DNA from 3 places in the Allobosea sp. Root670 genome. Region 1 is predicted to be linked to each of the others. Evidence: predicted binding sites of a transcription regulator. Region 1 holds the regulator's gene; each other region holds the start of a gene.
What was found. Region 1 encodes HrcA, which represses chaperone genes, less so after heat shock. Its sites were predicted from a motif close to GTTAGCACTCNCNNNNNGNGAGTGCTAAC; they were not measured.
Positions count from the first base shown of each region.

Region 2: the regulator HrcA is predicted to act here: its motif matches at 2,565-2,593, upstream of groES (co-chaperone GroES).
Region 3: the regulator HrcA is predicted to act here: its motif matches at 5,841-5,869, upstream of groES (co-chaperone GroES).

Region 1 covers NZ_LMJU01000019.1:112,317-119,882, forward strand. Annotated here, with positions in the region: gene ASE61_RS22920 (hypothetical protein) at 1-216, shown strand, start outside; gene ASE61_RS22925 (GIY-YIG nuclease family protein) at 307-642, shown strand; gene lepA (translation elongation factor 4) at 675-2,480, opposite strand; gene ASE61_RS22935 (helix-turn-helix domain-containing protein) at 2,587-3,186, shown strand; gene ASE61_RS22940 (GNAT family N-acetyltransferase) at 3,183-3,719, shown strand; gene ASE61_RS22945 (DUF3297 family protein) at 3,723-3,971, opposite strand; gene hrcA (heat-inducible transcriptional repressor HrcA) at 4,060-5,145, opposite strand; gene rph (ribonuclease PH) at 5,290-6,006, shown strand; gene rdgB (RdgB/HAM1 family non-canonical purine NTP pyrophosphatase) at 6,009-6,656, shown strand; gene hemW (radical SAM family heme chaperone HemW) at 6,653-7,566, shown strand, end outside.
Region 2 covers NZ_LMJU01000001.1:733,086-740,651, reverse strand. Annotated here, with positions in the region: gene phnD (phosphate/phosphite/phosphonate ABC transporter substrate-binding protein) at 1-385, opposite strand, end outside; gene groL (chaperonin GroEL) at 528-2,165, opposite strand; gene groES (co-chaperone GroES) at 2,214-2,501, opposite strand; gene ASE61_RS03375 (MarR family winged helix-turn-helix transcriptional regulator) at 2,730-3,185, shown strand; gene ASE61_RS03370 (PaaI family thioesterase) at 3,258-3,728, shown strand; gene ASE61_RS03365 (DMT family transporter) at 3,725-4,567, opposite strand; gene ASE61_RS03360 (GNAT family N-acetyltransferase) at 4,564-5,055, opposite strand; gene ASE61_RS03355 (lipopolysaccharide biosynthesis protein) at 5,273-6,703, shown strand; gene ASE61_RS03350 (L,D-transpeptidase) at 6,873-7,566, shown strand, end outside.
Region 3 covers NZ_LMJU01000004.1:12,024-19,589, reverse strand. Annotated here, with positions in the region: gene paoC (aldehyde oxidoreductase molybdenum-binding subunit PaoC) at 1-853, shown strand, start outside; gene htpG (molecular chaperone HtpG) at 1,087-2,982, opposite strand; gene ASE61_RS07615 (hypothetical protein) at 3,417-3,647, opposite strand; gene groL (chaperonin GroEL) at 3,705-5,330, opposite strand; gene groES (co-chaperone GroES) at 5,389-5,703, opposite strand; gene ASE61_RS07600 (usg protein) at 5,965-6,234, shown strand; gene ASE61_RS07595 (DUF982 domain-containing protein) at 6,409-6,702, shown strand; partial or broken gene ASE61_RS07590 (MBL fold metallo-hydrolase) at 7,020-7,566, opposite strand, start outside.

The DNA of each region.
Region 1 (7,566 bases):
AAGTGCCCGGCGCTCAAGCCCAACAACCTGATCATCGGCATGGTGACACGCCAGCACGGCATCGCCATGAACCGCGCGCCCTACAGCGACATCATCGTCGCCAAGGGCGCGGAGTACGCCCGCGAGATCGCAGCCCTCGATCAGCAGGCCGCCTGCGATCTCGGGCGGAAGCTCTATGGCCCGCAGGGCGAGAAGGTGCCGAACTTTCTGCGTTAAGGCCGCAACTCATAAATACCCGGATAAAAATCTTGCCTTATTAAAACCCGGGCATTATTGAGCGCCCATCGAACAGGATGGGTTGCACCGATGCAGATCGCGGACAGGAAGGCGGCCACGGCCGCCTACAAGGAACGGAAGACGGTGGCGGGCATCTTCGCCTTCCATTGCGAGGCGGCCGGGCTGACCTGGGTCGGCCGCGCGCCCGATCTTTCAACCATCGAGAACCGGCTGCGCTTCACGCTGCGTCATGGCAGCCACCGCCAGCGCTCCTTGCAGGCCGCCTGGAACGCAAATGGCCCCGAGGCTTTCCGCTTCGAGGCGCTCGAAAGGCTGGAAGACGAGGACATCGCCTATGTGCTGGATCGCGTGCTGAAGGAGCGCCTCGCCCATTGGCAGGCGAAGCTCGGCGCCGAGGCGCTCTAGTCAGCGAAATGAAGCGGCGCTGGCGCGCCGGCTCAATCGTCCATCTTGAGGGCGGCGATGAAGGCTTCCTGCGGGATTTCGACCTTGCCGAACTGCCGCATCTTCTTCTTGCCTTCCTTCTGCTTCTCCAGAAGCTTGCGCTTGCGGGTGGCGTCGCCGCCATAGCATTTGGCGGTCACGTCCTTGCGCAGCGCCCGGATGGTCTCGCGGGCGATGATCTTGCCTCCGATCGCGGCCTGGACCGGGATCTGGAACATGTGCGGCGGGATCAGATCCTTGAGCTTCTCGCACATGGCACGGCCACGGGCATCGGCGCGCGAACGGTGGACCAGCATCGAGAGCGCGTCGACCGGCTCGGCATTGACCAGGATCGACATGCGCACGAGGTCGCCTTCGCGATAGTCGGTGATCGCATAGTCGAAGGAGGCATAGCCCTTCGAGATCGACTTCAGCCGGTCGTAGAAGTCGAACACGACCTCGTTGAGCGGCAGGTCGTAGACGACCTTGGCGCGCGAGCCGACATAGGACAGGTCGGTCTGGATGCCGCGGCGGTCCTGGCAGAGCTTCAGCACGGAGCCGAGATATTCGTCGGGCGTGAAGATCGTCGCCTTGATCCAGGGCTCCTCGATGAACTCGATCTTCATCACGTCCGGCATGTCGGCCGGGTTGTGCAGTTCCAGCGTCGTGCCGTCGCGCAGCTTGAGGTGGTAGACCACCGACGGCGCGGTCGAGATCAGGTTGAGGTTGAACTCGCGCTCCAGCCGCTCCTGGATGATCTCCAGATGCAGCAGGCCGAGGAAGCCGCAGCGGAAGCCGAAGCCGAGCGCGGCCGAGGTCTCCATCTCATAGGAGAACGAAGCGTCGTTCAGGCGCAGCCGGCTCATGGCAGCGCGCAGCACCTCGAAATCGGCGGCGTCGACCGGGAAGATGCCGCAGAACACCACCGGCTGCACCGGCTTGAAGCCCGGCAGCGGTTCCGCGATCGGCTTCTTCTCGTCGGTGATAGTGTCGCCGACGGCGGTATCAGCGACCTCCTTGATCGAGGCGGTGAAGAAGCCGACCTCGCCGGGCCCGAGCTGCTTGACCTCGGTCATCTTGGGCTTGAACACGCCGACGCGATCGACGCCATAGGAGGCGTTGGCCCGCATCATCCGGATCGTCATGCCCTTCTTGAGCACGCCATCGATGACGCGCACGAGCACGACGACGCCGAGATAGGCGTCGTACCATGAGTCGACCAGCAGGCACTTGAGCGGCGCATCGGGATCGCCCTTCGGCGCCGGCAGCTTCTCGACGATCGCCTCCAGCACGCCCTCGATATTGAGGCCGGTCTTGGCCGAGATCGGCACGGCCTCGGAGGCATCGAGCCCGATCACGTCCTCGATCTGCTGCTTGATACGCTCCGGCTCCGCGGCCGGCAGGTCGATCTTGTTGAGGACGGTGACGATCTCGTGGTTGGCGTCGAGCGCCTGATAGACGTTGGCGAGCGTCTGTGCCTCGACGCCCTGCGAGGCGTCGACCACCAGCAGCGACCCCTCGCAGGCCGCGAGCGAGCGCGAGACCTCATAGGCGAAGTCGACATGGCCGGGGGTGTCCATCAGGTTCAGGACATAGTCCTTGCCGTCCTTGGCTCGGTAATCCAGCCGCACCGTCTGCGCCTTGATGGTGATGCCGCGCTCCTTCTCGATATCCATCGAGTCGAGGATCTGGTCGCTCATGTCGCGGGCCGCGACGGTGCCGGTCTGCTGGATCAGACGGTCGGCCAGCGTCGACTTGCCGTGGTCGATATGGGCAACGATCGAGAAGTTGCGGATATTGTCGATGGAACGGGTGCTCATGCGCGCGCCATAGCAGTGAAGGCGCGCGGCGCCAAGCGGCTGGCCGCAAAAGGCTCCTTCTATGGCTGCGCTTGCAATTCCAATATCTGAGAATTATTCTCCATTGATGGAGATTGACCACGATACCGAGATCGACCGGCTGCTCGGGCAGCGCCTCAAGGCGGCCCGCCAGCGCCATGGCCTGACGCTCGATGCGCTGGCCGAGCGCAGCGGCGTCAGCCGCGCCATGATCTCCCGCGTCGAGCGCGGCGAATCGAGTCCGACGGCGGCGCTGCTGGTCCGGCTCGGCTCCGGACTAGGCCTCTCGCTCTCGGCGCTGCTGGAAGAGGATGCAGGAAGCGGGCCGCTGGCGCGCCGCGACGCGCAACCGGTCTGGCGCGATCCGGCGAGCGGCTATCTGCGCCGCAACGTCTCGCCACGCGGGACGGGGTCGGGCTTCGAGATCGTCGAGGTCGAATTGCCCGGCGGAGCGGAAGTGCGGCTCGACAACGCGACCGGTGCAGCGGCGCTCGACCAGCAGATCTGGGTGCTGCGCGGCCGGCTCGACCTCACCGTTGAAGGCATCCGCCACGAACTGGCCGAGGGCGACTGCCTGCAGATGCACCTGCGCGGCGCGATCATCTACCGCAATCCGGGCACCGCGCCCATCCGCTACGCCGTCATCCTCGTCGCGGGAAGCGGCGCCTTTCCGGGACATATCGCATGAACGCGAGCGCTTTCACCGTTGCCATCGAAACGCTCGATGGAGAGGCGGCCCTGGCCGCCACCCCGGCGCTGGCCGAGATCCTGCGCGACAGCGTCGCCAACGGTGCTTCGGTCGGCTTCATGAGCTGGAACACCGCCGCCGACTACGAACGCTTCTGGCGCGATGTCGCGGCGGGCGTCGCGGGCGGACAAGTCATCCTGCTGATTGCCCGAAACGAGGACGGCATCGTCGGCACGGCACAGCTTCACCTGATCGGCAAATCGAACCAGCCGCACCGGGCCGAGATCGCCAAGGTGCTGGTGCATTCGCGCGCGCGGCGGCAGGGCATCGGCGAGGCGCTGATGCAGCGCGCCGAGGCGATCGCGCGGGAGAAGGGTCGCGACCTGCTGGTGCTCGATACCGACGAGCACAGCGCCGCGCGCCGACTCTATAACCGGCTGGGCTGGACCGAGGCCGGCACCATCCCGCGCTATGCGCTGATGCCGGATGGCGCCGATTGCGGCTCGACGTTTTTCTACAAGAGCCTCGCCTGAAGCTCAGCCCTCGGCGCTGCCGCGGATGTAGGGCTCGACCGGGCCCTTGAGCGTGATCGTCATCGGCCGGCCGAAGCGGTCCTTGGCATTGCCGGCGGAGACCTTCACCCAGCCCTCGGAGACGCAATATTCCTCGACATTGGTCTTCTCGACGCCCTTGAAGCGGATGCCGATATCGCGCGCCAGCACCTCTTCATTGTAGAAGGGGCTGTCCGGATTGACGGAGAGACGGTCGGGAAGCTGCTCGGACATGGCTCGCACCTGAATTGCGGAAACTGTTGCTTTGCCCGCTCGATAACCGCTTCCGCCCGCAAAGCCAACTCAGGGACTTGAGGCTGGCTTAGCGGCTGCCGTCGAGCAGCCGCCCGACGACCTTGGCGGTATAATCGACCATCGGAACGATGCGGGCGTAGTTCAGGCGCGTCGGCCCGATGATGCCGACCACGCCGACGATGCGCTGCTCGGCGTCGCGGAAGGGCGCGGCGACCATCGACGAACCTGACATCGAGAACAGCTTGTTCTCCGAGCCGATGAAGATGCGCACGCCGTCGCCATCCTCGGCGCGCGTCAGCAGGTCGATGACATCGGTCTGCGTCTCCAGATCGCCGAACAGCATGCGGATGCGCTCGAGATCCTCCTGCGCCCGGAGATCGTCGAGCAGGTTGGCCTGGCCGCGCACGATGAGATGGCGGTCGCTGCCGGGGCCGGCCTGGGTCGCGATGCCGCTTTCGACGAGCCGGGCCGTCAGCACGTCGAGCTCGCGCTCCATCAAGGCACGCTGCCCGCCGATCTCGCCGCGCAGTTCGGCGAGCGTCTTGCCGAGGATGCGGGCGTTCAGGAAATTCGCGGCCTCGCTCAGCGCCGAGGCCGGCAGGCCGGGCGGGAGCGCCAGCAGGCGGTTCTCCACCGTGCCGTCCTCCGAGACGAGCACGACGAGGGCGCGCAGCGGATCGAGCCGAACGAATTCGATATGCTTCAGCCGGACATCGGCCTTGGTGGTGACGACGACACCGGCGCCGCGCGACAGGCCGGAGAGCAGCGCAGAGGCTTCCGTCAGGGTCTGGTCGAGATTGCGATTGCTGGCGGCGACCCTGATCTGGGCTTCGATGCGCGAGCGTTCGTCCGCGGTGAGATTGCCGACCTCCATCATCGCATCGACGAAGAAGCGCAGCCCCCGCTCGGTTGGCAGGCGACCGGCCGAGGTATGCGGCGCATAGATCAGCCCGGCCAGCTCCAGATCGGTCATGACATTGCGCACCGTCGCCGGCGAGAGCGCCATCGGCAGCAGGCGGGCGATGTTGCGCGAGCCGACGGGCTCGCCCGTCGTCAGATAGCCGTCGACGATCTGGCGAAAGATCTCGCGCGAGCGCTGGTCGGTCTCGACCAGGCCGCTGATCGTCTCGGGGCGGGGCGTATGCGCGCTCATGAACCTTTTTCAGGCGAAATGTCGGTCTCGTCCTATTGTCGTCACGACGGAGGCGCGGATCAAGGGGCAAGCCCCGCCCGCGCCTTGCCGTGCGCGGCGCAAGCGCCTACAAGCCGCCACTTCCCCGCAAGACAGGACAGTTTCATGCGACCCTCCAAACGCGCCGCCGACGAGATGCGCAAGGTCACGCTCGAACGCGGCGTGGTGCGCTATGCCGAGGGGTCCTGCATGGTGACGTTCGGCGAGACCAAGGTGCTCTGCGCCGCGACCGTCGAGGAAAAGGGGCCGCCGTGGCTGCGCGGCACCGGCAAGGGCTGGGTCACCGCCGAATATTCGATGCTGCCGCGCGCCACCCATGAGCGGACGCGCCGCGAGGTCACCTCGGGCAAGCCTTCGGGCCGCACGCAGGAAATCCAGCGCCTGATCGGCCGTTCCTTGCGCGCCGTGGTCGACCTGACCGCGATCGGAGAGCGCCAGATCGTCGTCGATTGCGACGTGCTGCAGGCCGATGGCGGCACGCGCACGGCTTCGATCACCGGCGCCTGGGTCGCGCTGCATGACGCGCTGAAATGGATGGAAGGGCGCGGCCTGCTCAAGGGCACCAACCCGCTCAAGGACCATGTCGCCGCGATCTCCTGCGGCATCGTCGCCGGCAACCCGGTGATCGATCTCGACTATGTCGAGGATTCCGGCGCGCAGACCGACGCGAATTTCGTCATCACAGGCTCCGGAGGCATTGTCGAGGTGCAGGGCACGGCCGAAGGCGCGCCCTTCTCGGAAGAAGAGCTGCTCGCGCTGCTCAAGCTCGCCAAGGGCGGTGTCGCCAAGCTCGTCACGCTGCAGAAGGCGGCGGTGGCCTGAGCATGAGCCCGCATCGCCTCCTCACCGGCAAGGTCGTGATCGCGACCCATAACCAGGGCAAGTTGCGCGAGATGCGCGAGTTGCTGGCGCCCTACGGCATCGAGCTCGTCTCGGCCGGGGAGCTCGGCCTGCCCGAGCCGGTCGAGGATGGCTACATGTTCTCGGAGAATGCGGCGATCAAGGCCGTCGCCGCGGCGAACGCCAGCGGTTTTCCGGCGCTCTCCGACGATTCCGGCATCTGCATCGACGCGCTCGACGGCGCGCCCGGCCTGTTCTCGGCCAACTGGGCCGGACCGGGCAAGGATTTCGCCCCGGCGATCGGGCGGGTGCAGATGGAACTGGCGAAGCGCGGCGCCACCACGCCCGAGACGCGCAAGGCGCATTTCGTCTCGGCGCTGGTCATCGCCTGGCCGGACGGACATCAGGAGCTGTTCGAAGGCCGCGTCTTCGGCACGGTGACCGAGCAGGCGCGCGGCCTGGGCGGCTTCGGCTACGATCCCATCTTCCTGCCCGATGGGCATGACAAGACCTTCGGCGAGATGACGGCGCAGGAGAAGCACGGCATTCCGGCCGATGGCTCGCCCGGGCTGTCGCATCGCGCGCGGGCCTTCCATGTCCTCGCTGCCGCTTGTCTGAGGAAGCCGGCGTGAGCGCCCCGGCCGCCCTCACTGAGCGGCCTTCCACCTCGCATCCGACCGCGGATGCGGGCTTCGCCGTCTATGTGCATTGGCCGTTCTGCCTGGCCAAATGCCCCTATTGCGACTTCAACAGCCATGTCCGGCTGCAGCCGCCGGACCAGCAGCGCTATATCGCCGCCTTCCGCCGCGAGATCGCGCATCGCGCCGCGCTGGTGCCCGGCCGCACGGTCTCCTCGATCTTCTTCGGCGGCGGCACGCCCTCGCTGATGGAAGGCCGCACGGTCGGCGCGATTCTCGATGCGATCGGCGAGCACTGGGCCGTCGATCCCAATTGCGAGGTCTCGCTGGAGGCCAACCCGACCAGCGTCGAGGCCGGGCGCTTCCGCGATTTCCGCGCGGCCGGCGTCAACCGCGTCTCGCTCGGTGTGCAGGCGCTCAACGATACCGATCTCAAGGCGCTGGGCCGGATGCATTCGGCCGAGGAAGCGCTGGCAGCCGTCGCGATCGCACGGCAATATTTCGAGCGCTATTCCTTCGACTTGATCTATGCCCGCTCGCCCTTGCAGACGCCGGCCTTGTGGCGCGCCGAGCTGGAGCTGGCGATCAGCCATGCGGCCGAGCATCTCTCGCTCTACCAGCTCACCATCGAGCCCGGCACCGCCTTCGAGCGGCTGTTCCGCGCCGGCAAGCTCGCCATTCCCGATCACGATGCGGGTGCGGCGCTCTACGAGACGACACAGGAGATCACCGCCAGGCACGGCCTGCCGGTCTACGAGATCTCGAACCACGCGCGGCCCGGCGCCGAATGCCGACACAACCTGGTCTACTGGCACTATGGCGAATATGCCGGCATCGGCCCCGGCGCCCATGGCCGGTTGGTGACGGCTGAGGGCCGCATGGCGCATTCCACGGAGAAGCGGCC
Region 2 (7,566 bases), on a different contig from region 1:
ATCGCACCAGCAGCACGGAGTAATAGCCTTCCTGCCCGTGGTTATCGACATCGCGCAGCAGCGGCTGGAGCTTGTCGCCGAGCACGCGGCGGCCGAGCGCGTAGACCGCGGGGCCGAAGCGGGCGAAATCGACCTGGTCGGCGCGCATCGCCTCGACCAGGCCGGCATAGTCGGCGACCCGGAAGAAGCGCACGGGCACGCCGAGGCGCTGCGACAGGTAATCCACCATCGGCTGGGTGCGGGCGATAGCGCCGGCCTCGTTCTCGGCGGATGAGACGCCGAAGCGCACCTCCTTGATGCCCTGCCGCCAGTCCGGCGCCTGCGCGAAGGCGGGGGCGATGCTGCCGGCGGCGAGGCCGGCAAGGACGAGGCGGCGTGTGGGCATGATCATCTCTGTCGCGGTGAAGTTGAAGGCGCCTCGATGCGCGCCCGCGACGACAGCCGGATGGCCGGCGGATGACAGTGCTGTGAAACGAGAAAAGGCCCGGCTTGCGCCGGGCCTTCCGTAGTCTCGGTAGGTGGATGGATCAGAAGTCCATGCCGCCCATGCCGCCGCCGCCCATCGGAGGCATCGGGGCGTCCTTCTTCGGCTGCTCGGCAACCATCGCCTCGGTGGTGATCAGCAGGCCAGCGATCGAAGCCGCGTCCTGGATCGCCGTGCGCACGACCTTGGTCGGGTCGATGATGCCGGCCTTGACCAGATCGCCGTACTCGCCGGTCTGGGCATTGTAGCCGTAGGAGTAGTCCTTGGCCTCGAGCAGCTTGCCGATCACGACCGCGCCGTCATCGCCGGCGTTGTCGACGATCTGGCGGGCCGGAGCGGCGATCGCCTTGCGGACGATCTCGACGCCGGTCTTCTGGTCGTCGTTCTGGGTCTTGATGCCCTTGACCGAGGACAGGGCGCGCAGGAGCGCGACGCCACCGCCGGGAAGGATGCCTTCTTCGACCGCAGCGCGGGTCGCGTTCAGGGCGTCGTCGACGCGGTCCTTCTTCTCCTTGACCTCGACCTCGGTCGCGCCGCCGACGCGGATGACCGCGACGCCGCCGGCGAGCTTGGCCAGACGCTCCTGGAGCTTCTCACGGTCGTAGTCCGAGGAGGTCTCCTCGATCTGGGCCTTGATCTGGCCGACGCGAGCCTCGATGTCCTTCTTCTTGCCGGCGCCGTCGATGATCGTGGTGTTCTCCTTCTCGATGCGCACCTTCTTGGCGCGGCCGAGCATGTTGAGCGTCACGGTCTCGAGCTTGATGCCGAGGTCTTCCGAGATCATCTGGCCGGCGGTCAGGATCGAGATGTCCTCGAGCATGGCCTTGCGGCGATCACCGAAGCCCGGAGCCTTGACGGCCGCGACCTTCAGGCCGCCACGGAGCTTGTTGACGACGAGCGTGGCCAGGGCCTCGCCCTCGACGTCCTCGGCGATGATGAGCAGCGGCTTGCCGGTCTGCACCACGGCCTCGAGGATCGGCAGCATCGCCTGGAGCGAGGACAGCTTCTTCTCGAAGATCAGGATGTAGGGGTCTTCCAGCTCGGCAACCATCTTCTCCGAGTTGGTGATGAAGTACGGCGACAGGTAGCCGCGGTCGAACTGCATGCCCTCGACGACGTCGAGCTCGGTCTCGGCGGTCTTGGCTTCCTCGACGGTGATGACACCCTCGTTGCCGACCTTCTGCATGGCGGTCGAGATCATCTTGCCGACCGACTCGTCGCCGTTGGCCGAGATCGTGCCGACCTGCGCGACTTCCGCGTTCGACGTGACCTTCTTGGAGTTCTTCTTGAGGTCGGCGACGATGGCCTCGACGGCCAGGTCGATGCCGCGCTTCAGGTCCATCGGGTTCATGCCGGCCGCAACCGACTTGGCGCCTTCACGGACGATCGCCTGGGCGAGAACGGTGGCGGTGGTGGTGCCGTCGCCGGCATGGTCGTTCTGGCGCGAAGCGACTTCGCGGACCATCTGGGCGCCCATGTTCTCGAACTTGTCGGAAAGCTCGATTTCCTTGGCGACGGTGACGCCGTCCTTGGTGATGCGCGGGGCGCCGAACGACTTCTCGATCACGACGTTGCGGCCCTTCGGACCCAGCGTGACCTTCACGGCGTTGGCGAGGATATCCACGCCGCGCAGCATCTTGTCGCGGGCATCGGTGCCGAACTTGACGTCTTTAGCAGCCATGAGAGCTACTCCTTGAACTGGAAACGGAAGAGAGCGGTCAGGCGGCTATCAGCCGACGACGCCCATGATGTCGGATTCCTTCATGATCAGGAGGTCCTGACCATCGATCTTGACCTCGGTGCCCGACCACTTGCCGAACAGGACGCGGTCGCCCTTCTTGACGTCGAGGGCAACGAGCTTGCCGGCCTCGTCACGCGCGCCGGAACCGACGGCGATGACCTCGCCCTCTTGGGGCTTTTCCTTGGCGGTCTCGGGGATGATGATGCCACCCTTGGTCTTCTCTTCGCCATCCAGGCGACGGACCACGACGCGGTCATGCAAAGGACGGAACTTCATGGTTCTGTCTTCCTCTCGGTCTTATTCGTTTCGGGTGCCGCTGAAGGGCTCCCGGGGGAGGCTGTTAGCAGTCACCCGATGGGAGTGCTAACAGATGGCGGGGAGATAGGCGCGGGCGTCCGGAGAGTCAAGGAAGCGCCCCGCGATAAAGTGAACGCCGGCGGATGCGATGTCGCAGGTCGCAGCAGGCCTGCTGGCAGCAGCGCTTGAACACGCTAACATGGCGGAATGACGACGCCCTCGCCCGACCCGCGCCTCGACGCCATCGCCCGCTCCTGCGTCGCGCTGCATGTGCGCATGACCGCACGCGCCGTGACGCGGGCCTATGACGAGGCGATGCGCCCGAGCGGGCTCAAGATCACCCAGTTCGTCCTGCTCTCGGCGCTCAGCACCGGACAATGGAAATCGGTCACGGAGCTGGCGGAACGCTTCGCGCTGGAGCGGACCTCGCTGACGCGCAACCTCCAGCTTCTGGCGACTGAGGGCATGGTCGAGCCGGTCGAGTGCCGGGGGCGGGCCTCGGTCTACGCCGTGACCGAAAAGGGCAGAGCCGCGATCGAGGCCGCGATCCCCTATTGGCGCGCTGCACAGGACAAGATCGAGGGCGGTTTCGGCGAGGAGCGCTGGCGCGAAACCCGCGACGGGCTTAGGGCGCTGCGCCGGGCTGCGCGCGGCGAGCGCTGAAGTCGCGCTCACCGGTTGACCATCGCCCGACCCTATCTCTATCGTGCAGATACACGAATGGAGATCGATACGATGCGCGCTGTTGGGGTGGTGTCTCGCGAGGAACTGGTCGCGGGCGATGGCTTGAGCTTTCTGCGCGGGATCATCGCCGGCACCAATCCGGCGCCGCCCTTCGCCGACGCCATGGATTTCGAGCTGGTCGAGGCCGATGAGGGCAGGGTGGTTTTCACAGGTCAGCCCTCTGCCCGCTTCTTCAATCCGCTGGGTACGATCCATGGAGGCTGGACCGCGACGATCCTCGATTCCGCCATGGCCTGCGCCGCCCACGCGACGCTGAAGCCGGGCGAGGGCTACACCACGCTGGAGATGAAGCTGAACTATGTCCGCCCGGTCATGCCGGACAGCGGCAAGGTGCGCTGCGAAGGCAGGCTGATCCACCGCGGCGGCACGGTGATCACGACGGAAGGCAAGTTGGTTGACGCGCGGGGAAAGCTGCTCGCGCACGGCACCGAGACCTGCCTGATCTTGCAGACTAAGCCCTAGCGCCGGCTGACGGCGACGGCCCCGGCGACGATCAGCAGCGCGCCGGCATAGGTCGTGTAGAGCGGCACCTCGCCGAACACGAAGAAGCCGAGCAGGCTCGCCCAGACCAGCGCCGTGTATTCGATCGGCGCCAGGCGCGAGGCGGCCGCGTGGGCATAGGCCGAAGTCAGCGTGAGATGGCCGGCGACGCCGAGCGCTCCCGCGAAGAGATAGGCGGCGAGGTCACCGAAGCTCATCGGCACGACGGCGTACCAGGCCGGAATGGCGAGGCACAGCGCCGGCCCGCAATTCTGGAAGGCGACGATGACGGTCGGGTGCTCGCGCACGGCGATGCGCCTGAGCAGGATCAGATTGAAGGCGTAGCTGACGGCCGAGAACAGCGCGGCAGCGACGCCGAGGCTGGCCCCGCTGACATGGCCCTGCAGGCGCGGCCAGACCATGACCAGCATGCCGGCGAGCCCGAAGCCGAGCGCCTGCAGGATGCGCCTGTCGATCTTCTCCTTGAGGATCAATCCCCCGAGCAGCGCGACGAAGACCGGCGCGAGGAAAGACAGCGTCAACGCTTCCGCCAAGGGCAGCACCGAGACCGAGTAGAAGAAGCTGCCTGCCGTCAGCACGACGATCGGTACGCGCACGATATTGCCGATGAGGCTGGCGCGGGTCGGGCGTGCGGGGCGCGCGATCGCCAGCACCGCAAGGGCACAGAGCCCGCCCATCAGGAAGCGCATGAACAGCGCCACGATGAAGGAATGCTGCTGCATCTGGCCCTTGATGACCGCATCCATGGCAGTCAGCAGGGCGATGCCGAGCGCGGCCCGGAAGGCGATGGACAAGGTCATGGGCCGGGGCGCAGCCGCTTGCGGAAATGATACTCCCAGCTTTCCGAGGCATCGCCGAGATAGCGCTCGCCCGGCCAGCGCATGAAGCCGAGCTTCTCGTAGAAACGATGACCGCGGGTGAAGCGCGTGTCGGACCAGAGCGTCATCTCGGCGAAGCCGCCCTGTTCGGCGAAGTCGATCGCCCTGGCGAAGAGGGCCTGTGCCAGCCCGGCGCCCCGGAACGCGGGGTCGACATAGACCTTGGCAAGCTCGGCCGCGTTCTGCTCGGGAACCGGCACGATGCCGAGGGAGCCGGCAATGCGTCCGTCCGGTCCATCCACGATCCAGAGCATGCCGCCTTTGGCCGCGAAAGCGGTCGCGGGCCGGCGCAGCTCCGGAAGCTCCGCCTCGACGAAAACGCAGCCCGGATATTCCGCGAAGCTCGCCGCGATCAGGGCGGAGAGCGGACCGGAATCGTCGTCATGGGCAAGCCGGATGGGCGGGGTCATGACGCCTGCCTTAGGGTCAAATCCTCCCGCCGTACAGGTGTGGGAACGGCGTTGCGCAATGCCGTGGCAGCAGGGCGGGGCGGGAGCGCCTTCGCAGCTTCCCCTTGGAAATATCGCCCCGTCCGGCTACCCCCGATCCGAAGGGCGGTGCGGCTGGTTTGAGTCGCGCGCTTCAACCGTGGCAACGCAGAGATCGGGACGAGGCGGCGAAGGCACGATGACCGTTCTTCTGCCCTTCATCGTCAATGCCGGGCTGAATTTCGTCCTCGGGCTGCTCGTCGCCCTGTTCCTCGGCCCGGAGGCGTTCGGGCTCTACGCCATCGGCGCCGCCACCGTCGTGCTCGTCAACACGGCGCTGCTCGACTGGCTGAAGCTCTCGGTCGTCCGCTTCTACTCCCTGCAGAGCCGCGAAAGCGACCCCGGCATTCGCGCGACGCTCGATCTGCTCTTCGCCGGTGTCGCTCTGTCGCTCTCGGCCCTTCTGGCGGCGGCGATGCTCGCCGGGGTCGATACCGGATTGCCGTCCACGCTGCTGGTGGCTGCGGTCGCCGGCGGTATCGCTGCCGGCTGGTTCGATTATCACGCCGCCATCGCCCGCGCCCGCTTCCTCGATGCAGCCTATGCCCGGCTCGTCCTGGTCAGAAGCGTGGCGGCCCTGCTGCTGATGGTCGGCGGCGCCTGGTGGACCCGCGATCCGACCATCGTCCTGCTCGGCGGCGTCCTCAGCGCGGGCGCTGCCGTTCTCGCCAACCGCGGCCGTCTGGCCGATGCGAAGCCGGCACCGGGCGCACCGCGGACGGATTTGATGCGCAATTTCGTGCGCTATGCCCTGCCGCTGGTCGCTGGCAATGCGGTCTACGCCGCGATCCCGCTTATCAACCGCGCCATCCTGGCTGATCGCCATGGCTTCGCCGAAGCCGGCTATTTCTCGCTGGCCTCCGATATCGGCTTGCGGCTTTTCCCCGTGCTGGCCTCGATGCTCGAGATCGTGCTGCTGCGCGAGATCATCCGCCTCGACGAGACGCGTGGACGCATCGCCGCGCAGAAGCGCATCGCCCGCAACATGGTCGTGGTGATCGCCTGCGTGCTGCCGGTCGCGCTTGGCTTCTGGCTGATCCTGCCGGCCTTCGAGCGGCTCTTCGTTCCCCAGGGCTTCCGCGGCCATTTCGCCGATCATATGGCGCTGTTGCTGCCCGGCTTCGCCGCGATCGCACTGTTCCAGGCGGCGCTCGCGCCCGTCTTCCTGCTGGCGAAGCGTACGCTTATTGCCGCGCTTGCTGCCCTGACGGGGTTGGCCGTCGACCTCGTCATCATCTTCGCCCTGCCGGGCGCGCTCGCCCCGACGACGGTCTCGATCGCGCAGAGCGCCGCCTATCTGACGGCGCTGCTGGTCACCGCGGTGGTGGCGCCGCGCGCGCTTCCGGCATCGCCGCCTTGGCGCGAGATCGCATGCGTCCTCGCCGCCGGCGCCGCGATGGGGCTCGCGATCTGGCCGCTGCGCGGCACGCTGCCGGCGCCGCTCGAACTGCCGCTCCAGGTCGCGCTCGGCGGGCTGGTCTATGCGGCGGTGATCCTGGCGTGTGATGTCGGCCGCTGGCGCACGGGCCTGAAGCTGCGCTGGCTCGCCCGGCGCTCCGCGCGCCGGTGAAGCTGCGCTGGCAAGGTTTCCTTCACCCTGTCGCTTGACCGCCTGCTAAGGTTAATTCCGCGAATTCAGCGGCTTCGAGCCGGTTTCTGCGCCCGAGAGTCAACGATTCACCATTCCTTTGAAGGCAAGCCGCAGGCTTCCGGCAGTTGATGTCGAGAGTGCTTGCGTCATGCGTCGAAAGATCCTTCTCCCGCTCCTCGCCGTTGTCGGGGCCACGGCCGTTGCCGCTCCGGCTGCCGCGCAGGGCACTCGCCAGAACTACGGCTATGCCGCCCCGGGGGACCCGATGGCCGCGAGCCGCGGGCACGGCAATTATGGCGGAGGCTTCATCGAGATGCTGATGACCGGGCGCGATCCGACGCCTTATGGTCGCGGTGGCGCGGTCTATAACCGCCCCGGCGGCTATGCCTATGGCCAGCGCATGCAGCCGCAGGGCGGCTACGAGCCGGACCCGTTCGAGGCGGCGCGCCAGCCGCGTGCCACACGCCGCATGGCCGCGCTCGGCGAGCCGGTCGAGCCGCAGCAGGGCATCCAGCAGATCGTCGATCCGCGCTTCCGCAAGCAGGAAGTCGCCTATGACGGGCCGCACAAGCCGGGCACGATCATCATCGACACGCCGCAGCGCTTCCTCTTCCTGGTGCAGCCGGGCGGCCGGGCCATGCGCTATGGCATCGGCGTAGGCCGGCCGGGCTTCTCCTGGGCCGGTATGAAGACGATCACCCGCAAGGCGGAATGGCCGAGCTGGACGCCCCCGTCCGAGATGCTGAAGCGCCGGCCCGATCTGCCGCGCTTCATGGCCGGCGGCCCCGACAACCCGATGGGCGCGCGCGCCATGTATCTCGGCTCGACGCTCTACCGCATCC
Region 3 (7,566 bases), on a different contig from region 1:
GCGCGTGCGGCTCGAAACCGACGGCACGCTCACCGTCGAGACCGACATGACCGATATCGGCACCGGCAGCTACACCATCATCGGCCAGACCGCGGCCGAGATGCTCGGCGTCGAGCTCGGCAAGGTCGTGGTCAAGCTCGGCGATTCCCGTTTCCCGGTCTCCGCCGGCTCGGGCGGGCAATGGGGCGCCAACAGCGCGACGGCCGGCGTCTATGCGGCCTGCGTGAAGCTGCGCGAGGCGATCGCGCAGAAGCTCGGCATCAATTCCACCGAGGCGGTCTTCGCCGGCGGCGAGGTGCGTTCGGGCAATCGCAGCGTGCCCCTGGCGCGCGCCGCGCAGGACGCGCCGCTGCTGGGCGAGGACAAGATGGAATATGGCGACCTCGACAAGACGCACCAGCAATCGACCTTCGGCGCGCATTTCGTCGAGGTAGCGGTCGACGCGGCGACGGCCGAGACGCGGATCAGGCGGATGCTCGCGGTCTGCGCCGCCGGGCGCATCCTGAATCCAAAGACAGCGCGCAGCCAGGTGATCGGCGCGATGACAATGGGCGCCGGCGCCGCCTTGATGGAAGAGCTCGCCGTCGACACCCGCCGCGGCTTCTTCGTCAATCACGACCTCGCCGGCTACGAGGTGCCGGTCCATGCGGACATTCCGCATCAGGAGGTCGTCTTCCTCGACGAGACGGACCCGATGTCATCGCCGATGAAAGCAAAGGGCGTGGGCGAGCTCGGCATCTGCGGCGTCGGCGCCGCCGTCGCCAATGCGATCTACAATGCCACCGGCGTTCGTGTTCGCGATTATCCCATCACGCTGGACAAGCTCGTGAGCCGGATGCCGGACGCAGCATAGTCTCTGCCCTCGCAGGATAACCGGCTCGGAGCTTTCCCAAATGGGCGCCTGATCGATTGGTCTCGTTGACGATAACGTCGCGAAGCACGTCCTGCATCGGGCCAGAGCATTTCATGGCTGAGGGGGCAGCCTTGGATCGTCCAAGCGCCTGTTCTCGACGACTTCGTTATGTTTCTTCGAAACAGCACGACATAGTTGTCTGCCAGATTGAGCCACGCTCTGGCTTTGAGACGCTAGCTTAGCCCTCCCCTATCGCCGAAGCTTCGCGTCACCAGCCGGTTGAGCCTTTCAGCGAATGCGTTCGCGTTTGTCGGGCGATCGCCGTCCAGGACGCGCGCGGTATCCAGGAGCAGATGGGCGACGTCGCTACGCAACGCATCATCTTCGACAGACGCGAGGGCTGAGACCATCGCATGGCGCGGGTTGACCTCGAGGATCGGCTTGGCCTCGCTGTCGACCCGGCCGGCGGCGCTGAGCAAGCGTTCGAACTGGCGATCCGGCCCCTTGTCCGATGCAACAAGGCAGACCGCGCTCTCGGTCAATCGATCGGAGGTTCGGACGTCAGCGACCTCGTCCGCCAAGATCTCCTTCATCGACGCGAGCAGGGCGCCGATTGTCTCATCCGTTTCAGCGGAAGCAGGCGTTGCGCCGTCGAGCAGCGGGATGAGACCGAGATCGGCCGCACCTTGGGTCACGGATTTGAACGGCTTGCCTTCGAAATCCGGTGCTGCCGAGGCCCAGAAGCTGTCGATCGGATCCGACAGCAGCAGCACCTCGATGCCCCGCGCCCGGAAACCTTCGAGCTGCGGGGAGTTGGCGATCCGGGAGGCGTCGTCGCCGGCGATGTAGTAGATCGCGGTCTGGTTGTCCTTGAGCGCGCCGATATAGTCCTTGAGGCTGCGCGACTCTTCGCTGGAGGTTGTCGTCCGGAAGCGAGCGAGGCCGAGCAGCTGCTCGCGGCGCGCAAAATCCTCGTACAGTCCTTCCTTGATGACGACGCCGAAGTTTTCCCAGATCAGTCGGAAGGTGTCCGGTTCCTGTTCGGCCAGTTTCGCGAGATCGGCGAGGACACGGCTGGTGACGCCCTTCTTGATCGCACCGAGCAGTGGGCTGTCCTGGATCATCTCGCGGGAGACGTTGAGCGGCAAGTCGGCTGTGTCGACGATACCGCGAACGAAGCGCAGGTAGCGCGGCAGGAGTTCGGCTTCGTCCGTGATGAAGATGCGCTTCACATAAAGCTTGATCCGCCCTTTGCGGTCGGCGTCGAAGAGATCGAACGGACGCGCGCCCGGGACGAAGGCCAGCGCGGTATATTCGTGCAGGCCTTCCGCGCGAAAATGGATCGTGGCGGCGGGCTCGTCATATTGTCCCGCAACGCTGCGGTAGAAATCGGCGTATTCACTCTTCGTGATCTCGCTTTTCGGCCTGGTCCAGAGCGCGGCTCCGTCGGAGAGGGCGACCGCATCGGCACCCGGCTCCGTGATCAGCGAGATCGGAACCGGTACATGACCGGACTGTTCCTTGACGATGCGCTCCAGGGTCCAGCGCTCGGCATAGGACTTGGCCTCCTCCATCAGGTGAAGCGTCACGCGCGTCCCGCGGGACGGAGCCTCGTCCAGCGCCGCAGGCGCCACGGTGAATTCGCCCTTGCCGTCGGAAGACCAGGTCCAGGCTTCGGCGCTGCCGGCACGGCGGCTGACAACCTCGACCTTCTCGGCCACCATGAAGGCGGAATAAAAGCCGACGCCGAACTGGCCGATGAGCTGCGCGCCGTCCTTGCCATCAGCGGTTGCTACCCGCTCCATGAAGCTGCGCGTGCCGGAGCGGGCGATCGTGCCGAGAGCTTCGATCATCTCGTCATGGCTCATACCGATGCCGTTGTCGGCAATGGTCAGCCTGCCAGCCTCCGGATCGGCCGAGATGGTGATCGCGAACTTCGGGTCATCCCCCAGAAGCTCGGGGTTGCCGATCGCTTCGTAGCGCAGCTTCTCGCAGGCATCAGCTGCGTTCGAGATCAGCTCGCGCAGAAAGACGTCCCGGTCGGAATAGACCGAATGCACCATCATGTGCAGAAGGCGGGAGACGTCGGCTTCGAAGCTGCGATGCTCGGCTGTGGCGATCGTTGTCATTCGGATTTCTCGAATAGATTGGCAGCGGGGAGACTCTGGCAGAGAGCGATATCGCGCGGGACCGTGGCGAGCCAGCCTGTTTGCTGACGGCCGGGGGCTATAGAGGGCGAAGCTCACCCGCTCCCGGACGTTTGTCGGTTGGATAGCGTCCTGATCAGAGCAAGTATGGCGTTCAGGCGCGCCGTCGCGAACTCGCCGGCGCCAGGCAACTGAGCTTCGATGTGAGCGGCGACGGTCTGCCACGTTACTGATCCATCCCGCGTCATGACGGCTAGGAGATTATCCTTGAGCCCATACGTTGCGCTCTCAGCATTGGTGATGAGGGCCTTGAAGCGGTCGGAAGGCGAGAGGTCCTTAGGTTCTTGTGGGGCATCGGTCATGTCGGATATCTGATGCGATTGAGGAAATGTCGGGGATTTCATGCGGCCTCTCGCCTAGGCCTTCTCGCGAAACCGGTCGATCGCGCGCTGTGCGAGATCGTCCTCGTCGAGCGCCAGCGGAACCAGCGAAGCAACGATATAGGCGAGGTTGTTTCGCTCTAACTCGTCCGAACCTTCCGGAAGCGCCGGCTTGAGTTTCGACCACGCCTTTTCCAAAGCAGCTTCGGCGCGGGCCAAGTCGATGGGATCGGTCAGTGATGAAAAGGGCATGGCTCCCCTCAGCATGCCTAGAAATTTGGACGTCAGGAGTGGGCGCCGCGGAAACCGCGGCGCCCACGATGCTCAATAGTCCATTCCGCCGGCGGGCATGGCCGGCGCCGGGTCCTTCTTCGGCGCCTCGGCGATCATCGCCTCGGTGGTGATCAGCAGACCCGCGACCGATGCCGCGTCCTGGATCGCCGTGCGGACGACCTTGGTCGGGTCGATGATGCCGGCCTTGACCAGATCGCCATACTCGCCAGTTTGGGCGTCGTAGCCCCAGGCGTAGTCCTGCGACTCCAGCAGCTTGCCGACCACGACCGCCCCGTCGCCGCCGGCATTCTCGACGATCTGGCGGGCAGGCGCGGTGATCGCCTTGCGGACGATCTCGACGCCGGTCTTCTGGTCGTCATTGCCGGGCACGAGCCCTTCGAGCGCCTTGACCGCGCGCAGCAGGGCGACGCCGCCGCCCGGCAGGATGCCCTCCTCGACCGCTGCGCGGGTGGCGTTCAGGGCATCGTCGACGCGGTCCTTCTTCTCCTTGACCTCGACCTCCGTCGCCCCACCGACGCGGATCACCGCGACGCCGCCGGCGAGCTTGGCCAGACGCTCCTGCAACTTCTCGCGGTCGTAATCCGAGGTGGTTTCCTCGATCTGCGCCTTGATCTGCGCAACCCGGGCGTCGATCTCGGCCTTCGCGCCAGCGCCATCGACGATGGTGGTGTTCTCCTTCTCGATCCGGACCTTCTTGGCGCGGCCGAGCATGTCGAGCGTGACGGTTTCCAGCTTGATGCCGAGATCCTCGCTGATCGCGGTGCCGCCGGTCAGGATCGCGATGTCCTCCAGCATGGCCTTGCGGCGATCACCGAAGCCCGGAGCCTTGACGGCCGCGATCTTCAGGCCGCCACGGAGCTTGTTGACGACGAGCGTGGCGAGAGCCTCGCCCTCGACATCTTCCGCCACGATCAGCAGCGGCTTGCCCGTCTGGACAACCGCTTCCAGCAGCGGCAGCATCGCCTGGAGGCCCGAGAGCTTCTTCTCGTGGATCAGGATGTACGGGTCTTCCAGCTCTGCGACCATCTTTTCGGAATTGGTCACGAAGTAAGGCGAGAGATAGCCACGATCGAACTGCATGCCCTCGACGACGTCGAGCTCGGTCTCGGCGGTCTTGGCTTCCTCGACGGTGATGACGCCCTCGTTGCCGACCTTCTTCATCGCCTCGGCGATCATCTCGCCGATGGTGCGGTCGCCATTGGCCGAGATGGTGCCGACCTGCGCGACCTCCTCCGAGCCGGTGATAGTCTTGGAATGCTCGCCGAGCGACTTGGTCACCGCCTCGACGGCGAGATCGATCCCGCGCTTCAGGTCCATCGGGTTGATGCCGGCCGCGACCGCCTTGGCGCCTTCGCGGACGACCGCCTGCGCGAGTACAGTCGCGGTCGTGGTGCCGTCGCCAGCGGCGTCGTTCTGCTTCGATGCCACCTCGCGGACCATCTGGGCGCCCATGTTCTCGAACTTGTCGGAAAGCTCGATCTCCTTGGCGACGGTGACGCCGTCCTTGGTGATGCGTGGCGCACCGAACGACTTCTCGATCACGACATTGCGGCCCTTCGGACCCAGTGTGACCTTCACGGCGTTGGCAAGCGTGTCGACGCCGCGCAGCATCCGCTCGCGCGCGTCCTGCGAAAACTTCACGTCCTTCGCAGCCATGATTCCTCACTCCTTCAGACTTGAGGTTTCAGGTTGATGATGTCGGATAAAGGCCCCGTCAGGCGGCCTTCTTGAGCGCGGCCGTCGTCTCGACGACGCCCATGATGTCGGACTCCTTCATGATCAGGAGATGCTGGCCATCGATCTTGACCTCAGTGCTGCTCCATTTGCCGAAGAGCACGCGGTCGCCGACCTTAACGTCGGGCGGCACGAGCTTGCCGGTCTCGTCACGCGCGCCGGCGCCGACGGCGACGACCTCGCCCTCCTGCGGCTTTTCCTTGGCGGTGTCGGGAATGATGATCCCGCCCTTGGTCTTCTCCTCGGCGTCGATGCGCTTCACGACGACGCGGTCATGCAGTGGCCGAAACTTCATGAGTTCCTCCAGTTTCCATGTCGGTCACATGTCAAAGCGGGCCGGCCCTGTGCAGGTCTTGCGGCGAGTTCCGCGCGCCCTGAGGCGCCGTGCCCGCGCGATGATTTGGGTTGCCCGATTTTTGCCTTCAAGAGGTCGGCAGCACTTTTTTTGATAGAGTGCTAAGGGGCTGAAAAGGCAGCACAAACGCAACCTTTTCATCTTGCCAGGGCGTTGAGAATCCGCTGCCATCGGCGCAGTGAAACTAGGGAGCTAAAAGGAATGGCTTCGACAGACTTCGCCCTCCAGATCGCCGGCTACGGACTGACCACCGCCGGCATCCTCTACCGCCTGCCCGACCACCCATCGATCCTGCAGGAATATATATGGCAGGACTACGATCTCGCCCCCCGCTTTCCCGAGCTCAACAAGTTCCTCGCCTTCTGGCAGGCCAAGCTCGACGGCAAGCTGTTCCGCATCACGGTCGCTCATAAGGACCTGATCGGCCCCGCCGACCTCAGCGCGGTCAGTGGTGAATTTCGGCTCCAATGACGTCGATGTTTCGGCAGGCTTGATCCGGAGAGAATACATCCCAAAATTATAGCCGCCGCCGATAGCGATAGCGCGCTCGACGCGGCGATCAACCAAACCGGATCCATGTTGCTTCCAGGAGGATATGGCTATGGCAACGTTGGCAATCGCTCCCCGCCGAGGGAGGACTGCATGATGACATCAGACGATTTCGAGCGGCCGGTCGTAATCCTGACCGGGCTGGGGCATCCCGCGGCGATCGCGTCTGCCATGGAGGCCTATATGTTCCTGGCCGACTGGCCGGCGAGCAGGCGCGATCCGGTCCACGGCTTCGCGTTGAAGGCCTGCCTAGCAGCCATCCGCGGCGAGATCGAGCCGGAGACGGCGCGCGGCCTGTTTGCGTCATGGGCGGAAAAGCATGATCTCCTTGCGCCCGACGTGGCCGCGTTCGCCAGCAGCCGCAAGGAAGGCTCGCGCGGCCACGCCTAACGAGGAGCCCGGCGCCGCACCAGGGGGTCCGGGCTACCTCAATTGTTGCAGCCGAGGCGCGCCAATAGCTGACCTTGGATCAATGCCGGGTAGCGGACATCCTGTGCGCCGGCCAGGGCGACTGACGTCGGTCCGCAACCGTCAAGTCTGCGTTACAGGGCGGTGGAGCCATCGAACCTCTGCGACGTGAACTGCGACTGGCTGGCTCCACTCAGGATGGATAGCGGGCGCGATCTCGGTACGTTCGTGAGGTTCAGCCGAGATCTTCCACGCTCTGGCGCTGCCAGCTTTCAACCTGGCAGCGTCCGATCAGCCGCTTAGTAGTCCCACCAGGCGGGCACCCAGCGAAAGAGCTTGCCCTCCGCCGCCACGCGCCCGACGGACGGGAAGGGCATATGCGTAGAAACCAGCCAGGAGCCAGTCGTCGCCAGCTCCTGCATCAGGCGCAGCCGAACGCGGGTCGCCTCCTCGGGATCGTGTTCGAAGCCGTTATGCCATTCGGGATGGTCGAACGAGACCGGGAAGATGGCGTCGCCACCGAACATCAGCCTGTCGCTGCCGGACGCGATGCGGACCACGCTGTGCCCAGGGGTATGGCCTCCAGTGCGCGTGACGACCACGCCCGGCGCAACCTGCTGCTCCTGCTCGAATGTGCGCAACTCGGCATGGTACATATCCAGGAAGCGCCTCGACGCATTTCTGGCGATCTCCGCAAGCGCCGGCGGCATGCCGGTGCGGGAGAAATCGGGCGCTTTCCAGAACGCGGCTTCCGCGGCGGAGACATGGATCCGCAGGTCCGGACGCAATTGCTCCTTCACCCCTTCGACGAGCAGCCCGCCGACATGGTCGAAATGCATATGCGTC